DNA from 3 places in the Gynuella sp. genome. Region 3 is predicted to be linked to each of the others. Evidence: predicted binding sites of a transcription regulator. Region 3 holds the regulator's gene; each other region holds the start of a gene.
The links. The regulator sigma-54, encoded in region 3, starts transcription at its own class of promoters, with help from an activator protein. The targets are predictions, from matches to a motif close to TGGCACNNNNNTTGCTNT.
Positions count from the first base shown of each region.

Region 1: ACQY6I_RS12045 (circularly permuted type 2 ATP-grasp protein) is a predicted target of sigma-54. The motif match lies at 1,987-2,004, and genes of this name have one in related genera.
Region 2: ACQY6I_RS06135 (ammonium transporter) is a predicted target of sigma-54. The motif match lies at 2,030-2,047, and genes of this name have one in related genera.

Region 1 covers NZ_JBNKSF010000031.1:14,296-17,502, reverse strand. Annotated here, with positions in the region: gene ACQY6I_RS12050 (alpha-E domain-containing protein) at 1-437, opposite strand, end outside; gene ACQY6I_RS12045 (circularly permuted type 2 ATP-grasp protein) at 437-1,891, opposite strand; gene ACQY6I_RS12040 (PLP-dependent aminotransferase family protein) at 2,213-3,207, opposite strand, start outside.
Region 2 covers NZ_JBNKSF010000016.1:29,046-32,252, reverse strand. Annotated here, with positions in the region: gene ACQY6I_RS06135 (ammonium transporter) at 644-1,855, opposite strand; gene ACQY6I_RS06130 (glutamine synthetase family protein) at 2,241-3,207, opposite strand, start outside.
Region 3 covers NZ_JBNKSF010000035.1:22,667-25,873, forward strand. Annotated here, with positions in the region: gene lptB (LPS export ABC transporter ATP-binding protein) at 1-454, shown strand, start outside; gene ACQY6I_RS13275 (RNA polymerase factor sigma-54) at 484-2,019, shown strand; gene hpf (ribosome hibernation-promoting factor, HPF/YfiA family) at 2,209-2,508, shown strand; gene ptsN (PTS IIA-like nitrogen regulatory protein PtsN) at 2,535-2,978, shown strand; gene rapZ (RNase adapter RapZ) at 3,116-3,207, shown strand, end outside.

The sequences.
Region 1 (3,207 bases), on a different contig from region 3:
AAACCGACAATCTGCTGACAGGCACGCACAATGTGGTCCAGAAATTCATGACGGGAACCTTTGTTGATGCCAGCCGTTATATTCTCCCGAACAAACATGTTCAGCTCATTGATCAGTTCCCAGGTCTCACTGGGCAACACATCCCTGGATGTTCTGAGATTCTCTTTCACCCAATGTATCATGTTCACAATTGAGGAGGCGTTATTGGCATCGGCAATCATAAAGCGCAGGACATTACGTTCGTTACGCACTTTATACCTTCTTTCGAAACCTTCCTCCGAGCCATTGATGATAACCAGATTGTACCAACCCAGATTGATACCACTCGGCAAATCCAACAACAAACTGTTAAACACACTCAACAGCCTAGCAGTGTTTTCAACCCGTTCCAGATAACGTGCGGTCCAATAGACCCGTGCTGCAACTCTCGACAACATCACCGTTTCTCCATATCAACAATCCAGGTATCTTTACTGCCGCCACCCTGGGAGGAATTGACCACCAGAGAACCTTCTTTCATGGCCACTCGGGTTAACCCGCCAGTGGTGCAGTACATTGATTTGCCCTGAAGAATAAATGGTCTCAAATCCAGGTGTCTGGGTTTCGGTTGCGTTCCCTCAACCAAAGAAGGTGCCGTAGACAGTTTCAATGTCGGCTGTGCAATGTAGTTTCTGGGATTTCCAACAATCAGTTCAGCAAAGGTATCGCGCATCTTTTTAGTGCTGTGAGGGCCTACCAGCATACCGTAACCACCGCTTTCATTAGCCGGCTTAATCACCAGCTTATCGAGGTTTGCCAAAACATAGGACCGCTGCTCCGGATCTTCACACAGAAAGGTCTCAACATTCGGCAGTATGGCTTTCTCCCCCAAATAGTATTCAATCATTTTTGGCACATAGGCATAAACGACTTTATCGTCCGCCACACCTGCTCCCGGCGCATTTGCCAGAGCAACTTTTCCTGCTTTCCATGCCCGCATCAATCCAGGCACGCCCAAAACAGAATCTTTGTTAAAAACTTCGGGATCCAGAAATAAATCATCAATCCGACGATAAATAACATCAACTCTTTCAAGTCCTGAAATGGTTTTCATATAAACTATGTTGTCGTCATTGACCACCAGGTCGGATCCTTCCACCAATTCAGCCCCCATCTCCTGGGCCAGAAAAGCATGCTCAAAATATGCTGAATTAAAAATACCTGGTGTCAGGACGACAATCTGTGGTTGCTTGATCTTACGAGGTGACAAAGAGCCCAGCATCTTAAGCAACTCAGCTGGATATGCGTTATTTGGCAAAATGCGAACGGACTCAAACAACTCCGGGAATACCCGCTTGGTGATCGCTCTGTTTTCCAGCATATATGACACACCAGATGGCACCCTCAGGTTATCTTCAAGCACATAAAACTTACCATCCTCATCTCTGACCAGATCGGTACCACAGATATGAGCCCAAACACCGTAAGGAGGACTCACACCAATGCATTCCTTACGAAAGTTTTTTGATTCTTTAATGATGTGTGCGGGTACTATTCCATCCTTGATGATATTTTGATCGTGATAAAGGTCATTGATGAACATGTTCAGAGCTTTAAGCCTTTGTTTCAGCCCCAATTCGGTGCTCTGCCACTGTTTGCTATCGATGACGCGGGGAATAATGTCAAAGGGCCAGGAACGATCGATATTCTGCCCATCGGTATATACCGTAAAAGAAACGCCCATCTGCTGAATAGTAACTTCAGCTGCGTTGCGTCGTTCAGTCAGTTCCTGTTCTGTCAGCTTACACAAATAACCAGCCAGTTTCCGGCCAGCGGGTCTTGGTTTTCCTGGTTGTCGAATTAACTCATCATAGAACTGGTTTGGCTGGTATTCATTCCAATTTATACTCATATCCCGTCTCATTATTAATTGCGAGTTACGAACCGGCTTACGACAGTCTGTGGTTCAGTTGCTTATTACAGGGAAATAAGCCCGATAACTCTATTTCTGCAATTAATTTGCCAGCCAATAGATCCCGCTTTGGGAGCGGAGAAAATTTTCAGGATATAACGAAAACGACTACGTAGTAAGTTACAGAAAACGTCTTGGAGTGAGTAAGAAATGGAATTGAACAAAGATATAAGAGCTGTCTATGATGGACTTAAGCCTCGCACCAAAACAGCCCTTTTTTTAAACTGACAGAAAAGAGCGCACCAAAAAAAATACTACTCCTTAACGAGACCTGGAGATCAACTGATTAACGCCATCCGCCATAATTTGCACCCCTTCTCGAATTTTTTCTGCAGATAGACAAGAATAATTCATCCTGAGTTCGTTTCCATCCTCAGCACCAAGATAGAAGGTATCGCCAGGTACAAAGACCACCTTACGTTCCATGCAATAATCTAATAACGCCCGGGCAGAGAGGCTTTCGGGCAGTTTTAACCAAATAAACATACCACCTTCGGGATCACTGCAACTAACGCCTTCTGGCATCATTTCCTTAACCGCATCCACCATTGCTTGTTTCTGTGCTTGATAGTTATCAATGATACCGGCCAAATGAGGGAAAAAACTTTCACTGCTGACATACTCATGCAACACACGCTGACAAAAGCTATTAGTGTGTAAATCAATGGCCTGTTTGGCAATTAGAAACGGATCTATCAACGCCTCCGGTACAACAACCCAACCTAAACGAAAGGCGGGAACGACGGTTTTTGAAAATGATCCGAGCAATATCGTTTGATTCGGTAAAAGGCTCGCATAGCTCTGATAGCGTTGCTGGCTGAATTGAATCCAACCATATGGGTCATCCTGAATCAAAAAGCAATCTTGATCACGGAGCAAATCCGCAACAGCTTCACGATTTTGATTCGGGTGCGATAAACCGGTCGGGTTCTGAAAGTTTGGAACGCTGTAAAACAAGTGGGTAGAACATCTCAACGCTTTACGGATATCGTCAAGGTTCATCCCCTGCTCGTCCAGCCGAACACATTGCCATGCCGGACGGAAAAATGAAAAGGCCTGTATCGCACCCAGATAACCAGGCTGCTCCATGGCCAATGGATCGCCTTCATTTAACAAAACCTTACCGATCAGATCAAAAGCCTGCTGGGAACCATTGGTAATGACGATTTGTTCTGGCTTGACCTCCAACCCCTCTCTTGTCTTGTATTGATCAGAGATCCACTGCTTCAATGGAAGGTAGCCTTCAGTTGCAGCAT
Region 2 (3,207 bases), on a different contig from region 3:
GTGTGCCCAATATATGAAACTGCTTTTTGGGGTTTATTAGTGAAATTTGCGAGGGTGTTCAAAACTTTATGACGGGTTGTCGCAGATAAAAGAGACACGCATCAAGTTTTTGTTGTGACCAGTAAATCAGTTTTAAACCTGACAAACATGTGTTTGAGGAGTTGAGGCGATCGGCATAAGTGTTTATCTGGATACTTTTGCTGCGACCAAACATATATGGCCTGATATGTATGTGCTGAAGATATAGTCATGGGATAACAAGAGAAGCCGATAAAATACTCATCAACTCGTTGATTCGTTGAGGTATGTTTTGTCGGCAGGTTCTTTAAGAGTAGCCGTCCTGTTTTTGTGATGTGGTCTAGAGATTCTTATCAGGAGCTTTAAAAAAAGAGGGATAGTTTTGATGCAGACCGGTCAGCACTGCTCGCAAAACCGGAGTTTACTGGTATCAATGAGGACTAGAGAGAGGGCTGCCTTCGAACGAAACGGACGGCCTCCTGCACGGAAATAGGCCATTTTTCAAAGATTCCATCAATAGGCTTCTGATGAAACAGATAAATCGACGGCTATTGAGCCGTGATGTTTGAGAGTGTGGGAGATGTCGTTATTGATACTGACAGTCCATCCCTGGACCACCGTATGATTATTCTTCCGGATTCGCACTGATATAGTGAATGGACAAATCCGCACCATTGAATTCTTCTTCTTGAGTTAGCCTCAATCCGATGAAAGCTTTCACCATACCGTAAATGATAAAGCCTCCGAGTAGAGCGATGGCAATACCGGCCAGGGTCCCCAACAACTGGGCAATAAAACTGATGCCACCCAGACCACCAAATGTTTCCTGACCAAAAATCCCGGCAGCCAGACCACCCCAGGCACCACAAAGGCCGTGCAATGGCCAGACACCCAGTACATCGTCAAATTTTGGGAAGCGGTTTTGTGCTGTGGTAAAGACCAATACAAACAAAATGCCGGCCATGCCCCCTACCAATAGCGCTGCAATCGGATGCATCAGATCGGATCCGGCGCATACAGCCACCAGCCCAGCCAGAGGCCCGTTATGGATGAATCCCGGGTCCTTACGGCCGATCACCATGGCGGTCAGTGTGCCGCCCACCATTGCCATCAGGCTGTTGACTGCTACCAGTCCGGAAATACCGGTAATGGTTTGCGCTGACATGACATTAAAGCCGAACCAGCCGACTGCCAATACCCACGCACCAAGAGCCAGAAAAGGAATATTTGAAGGTGCAAACGCCACCACCCGGCCATCGCGGTAACGACCTTTACGGGTACCCAGCAGGACGATAGCGCCAAAGGCAATCCAGCCGCCGACCGCATGGACGACAACGGATCCGGCAAAGTCATGAAACGCAAATCCATAGTGATCGATCAACCATTGTTGAAAGCCGAAATTATTGTTCCAAACAATGCCCTCAAACAATGGATATACCAGTGCCACGATCAAGGCCGAGGCAATTAACACCGGGTAGAACCGTGCACGTTCTGCGATTCCACCTGAAACAATGGCAGGAATGGCAGCTGCAAACGTTAACAAAAAGAAAAACTTCACCAGGGAATAACCATGGTTTTGCGCCAGCTCGGAGGCCGGCACAAAAAAGTTTTCGCCATAAGCAATCTGATAACCGATAAAAAAGTAGGCCACGGTGGAAACGCCGAAGTCAGTGATGATTTTAACCAGTGCATTGACTTGGTTTTTATGACGCACGGTGCCGACTTCCAGAAAAGCGAACCCTGCATGCATGGCCAGCACCATTGCTGCGCCGAGTAACAGAAACAGAGTATCGGTACTCTGGCTCAGGGTGGTGATGGCAGCGCTGATATTGTTAATTGCTGTGCTATCCACAAAATGTCCTCTTACCAGTGTCAATGAGATACAGCGCCATAGCCATTTGCTGATGTATTGTTTTGGTTCGTTTAGATGGTCAGCAAACGCTCGTTTTAAGTGCCTCGTTCGGCGCTATAGGTTCGATATGGGTCTTTAATGACAAATCAGGGCGTCGCACGAGCATGAATCGTACCATTCAGGAAGGATTATCTGGTTGGTTTGTATTTTTTGGGGCGTTTTAAGTGAAAATGCCTGATTGTCGGGCATTCTGGTAAGGAAAATTGCCATGGTACTGTCGGTATCGCGTGTTCGTGACAGAGTGGTGGTTTTTTAGCACCAAAACAAAACGTTGCAAAGTTTTTGTGTTTTGTTTTGGTGCAAAATCAGCTTAAAGGTAGGGCAGTAACAAACTGTATTCGAGTTCAGTGACTTGCCGTTCAAACAGACTGACTTCCGACCATTTGCAGATACTGTAAATTCTTAAAAACTCTTCTCCAAACCACGCACTGATCTCTTCATTGGCCTCCATGGCCCGCAACGCATCGCGTGGATTATCTGCCAATTGAGGATGATCCTGATCGTAGGCATTGTTGGTGATAGGTTCCGGTGGTTCTATCTGTTTCATCAGACCTTCACCGATTCCCGCCAGCACTACCGCAACGGCCAGATAGGGATTGGTATCGGCGCCACTCATGCGATGCTCGATACGGGTGGCTTCGATCTCCCCAGAGGGAATACGGATCGAGGCAGTACGATTGTCATAACCCCAGGTGTAGCTGGTCGGAGCATAAGCTCCCGGTGCCAGTCTGCGATAGCTGTTGATGTTGGGGCAAAGCAGCGCCTGTACCGAATCGGCCATCTGCAGTAAGCCACCGACGGCATATCGCAATGGTGGATGCAGCAATGGATCCTCGGCTGCAAAAATATTCTCGCCAGCGTCGTTCAGCAGACTGACATGGACGTGGGTGCCGCTGCCCGACTCATCGATATAGGGTTTGGCCATAAATGTGGCTTCCATATCGTGTTTGCGTGCCACCTGACGAATGACCCGGCGCAATAACACTGCGTGATCGGCTGCTTCCAGTGGATCGGTAACGTGTGGCAGATTGACCTCAAATTGTCCCGGAGCATATTCCGCCACCACCGCATCAGCCGGAATGTTCTGGGCGTGGGCGGTATCCAGAACTTCGCGGATGAAAAAGTCGTAGTCATCCAGGTCATCCATGGAGTAGACCTGTTTGGAGTTCATGCGCCGGCCGCTGACCGGAGAGATAGGGGGCTGCAACAAGCCGTTGGCATCACGCTCGCGGTCCACCAGATAGAATTCCAGTTCTACGGCCACGCAGGGGGTGTAA
Region 3 (3,207 bases):
AAAGCTTAGCGTGGAACATAACCTGATGGCCATTCTGGAGATCCGAAAGGAGCTATCCGGTCAACAACGCAGGCAGGAACTCGAAAAACTGTTGAACGAATTCAATATTCAACATGTTCGCAAAAGTCTCGGAATGGCTTTATCTGGGGGAGAGCGTCGCCGAGTGGAAATCGCCAGAGCTCTGGCTATGGAACCCAAATTCATATTACTGGATGAACCATTTGCCGGGGTTGATCCAATTTCTGTCAGTGACATCAAGGAAATAGTGACACACTTGAAAAATCGCGGTATCGGCGTATTGATTACAGACCATAACGTACGCGAGACATTGGATATCTGTGAACGTGCCTACATAGTAGGTAATGGACATATTATTGCCGAAGGCAACGCAGAACAGATACTAGCCAATCAGAAAGTACGTGAAACCTATCTGGGCGATAATTTCCGCCTGTAAGATATGCAAATTTGAGAACCAATGAGTATATGAAGACTTCTCTACAACTCAAAATGGGTCAACATCTGACCATGACCCCCCAGTTGCAACAGGCCATTAAGCTGTTACAACTGTCCACATTGGATCTGCAACAGGAGATTCAGCAGGCATTGGATTCCAATCCCATGCTCGAAGTTGAAGAGGATAGCGAAGGACATCAGGATAATCATGAAAACGGTGTGTTAAAACACGATACAGCCAAAGAAAACGGCGCAACCGATTTCAGCGAAGCCCCCAAAGAAAACAACGGTAATAATGAAACCGAAGTCCGGGAAATAGACCAGGAATGGGGTGAAAATATCCCTGACGACCTTGCTGTGGACAGCTCCTGGGATGATGTCTATCAACATGCCCCAACGGGTCTGTCAGCTCCTGCATCCGATGATGACAATTTTTACGAAAATCAGAATTCAACCACTGACAGCCTGGAAGAACATTTGCGCTGGCAGCTGAATCTGACACCAATGTCTGACCGGGATCGCGCCATCGCATTTGCCATTCTTGACTGTATCAACGCTGATGGCTATTTAAATACGGATTGGCAAGAGCTGGTCGACTCACTGCAACAGGATATCGGCACAGAGGAAGATCCTCTGGATGTGGAAGAAGTGGATGCAGTATTACACAGACTGCAAATGTTTGATCCGGTAGGAGTATGCAGCCGTGACCTGCGCGACTGTCTGCTGGCACAACTAAAACAGCTACCGGAAACGACCCCGGCACTCAAAGAAACCATTCAACTGGTTGACCAGTATCTCAACCTGCTCGGTAGTAAGGACTACGCTACGATCATGCGTCGTATGAAAATCAAGGAAGATCAACTTAAAGATGTGATTGGCTTGATTCAGCAGCTGAACCCACGTCCGGGGGAACAAATTGCCCCGCTACAACCAGAGTATGTCATTCCTGACGTCATTGTGAGCAAAGACATAGAAAACCAGCGCTGGAAGGTAGAACTAAACCCGGAAATTGCACCCCGCTTAAGAGTCAATGCCAGCTATGCCTCCATGGTTAAGCGCGCAGATAGCAGCGATGACAACACTTACCTTCGTGACAACCTTCAGGAAGCAAGGTGGTTCATCAAGAGCCTGCAAAGCCGTAACGAAACCCTTCTGAAGGTGGCCACCAAAATCGTCGAACACCAACTTGGTTTTTTTGAATATGGTGAAGAAGCCATGAAGCCATTGGTACTGCATGATATTGCCGAAGCTGTGGATATGCATGAGTCCACCATTTCCAGGGTGACTACTCAGAAATATATGCATACTCCGAGAGGCATCTTTGAGCTGAAGTTCTTCTTTTCCAGCCACGTCAGTACCAGCTCAGGGGGAGAGTGCTCCTCTACCGCAATCCGTGCAATCATCAAAAAGCTGGTTGCATCAGAGAACCCTAAAAAGCCGTTGAGTGACAGTAAAATCGCTACGATGCTGGGAGATCAGGGAATTCAGGTAGCACGTAGAACAATCGCAAAATATCGGGAGGCGTTAAATATTCCCCCCTCAAATGAACGTAAACAACTGGTTTAGCTAAACAAGAATACATGTCAATCAGACTGTAAAAAAAAATGTAATGAGTGGTAAGGTCTAGGGAAATTCACTACCCAGATCAAGCATTTATCTACAACACAAGCTATTCTTAACAATAAGCCGGAACGCAGTTCCGGCCCCATAAAGATAAGTGGATGCCAAACATCCAAATAAACTGAGGAGAAGCCTATGCAAATCAATATCAGTGGCCATCACCTGGAAATCACCGATCCTCTCAAAGATTACGTCAAAAACCGTATAGAAAAACTGGAAAAACATCACGATCAGATCAGTAATGTTCAAGTTACCTTGTCTGTCGAAAAGTCCCGACAAAAAGCGGAGGCGCAAATTAATATACCAGGCACACAAATCCATGCAGATGCCACCCATGATGACCTCTACGCTGCTATTGATCTGATGCACGACAAACTTGACCGACAATTGCTGAAACATAAGGAAAAACATGTTAACCGGCAACATGGCCACTAATTTAAAAGCAGGTTTCTTTAATACTCATGCTTAAACAAATCCTACAACCCGGCTACATCTTTACAGATGTGGCCGCTACCAGTAAAAAGAAAGCATTACAGGATATCGCCGAGATGATCAGCCAGCTTGTGCCGGAACTGACATCTGACTATATTTTCGACAACCTGATCGCAAGAGAGCGGCTCGGCAGTACAGGTTTTGGTAATGGTGTTGCCATCCCGCACTGTCGAATCAGTGATTACGACAAAATCATTGGTGCTTTTTTCAGGTTGAAAGATCCAATTGATTTTGACGCTGTTGATAAACGTCCGGTGAATCTTCTGTTTGTGTTATTGGTTCCAGAGGAAGAAAAAACAGCTCACCTTGAGGTCTTGTCTCTGTTATCAGAAAAATTCAGTAATGAAACCATACGCAATAAACTGGCAACAATGAGCAAGGAAGATATCTACCAGTTATTCATCAATTCGTAACAGAACCAAAATTCCAGGGAAATAACTTCTCTCATGCGGAAGTCGCGTCCGGAGAGTTTGCGCGGGAGTTCTGTTGTTAATTGATGCTATCTTGAGAAGATGGATGTTGCACTCCCCCGATTGACATTGGAATGACTATGAAACTAATCATAATCAGCGGCAGATCTGGCTCTGGTAAAACCACCGTGCTGCAGTGCCTCGAAGACAATGGCTATAATTGTATCGATAA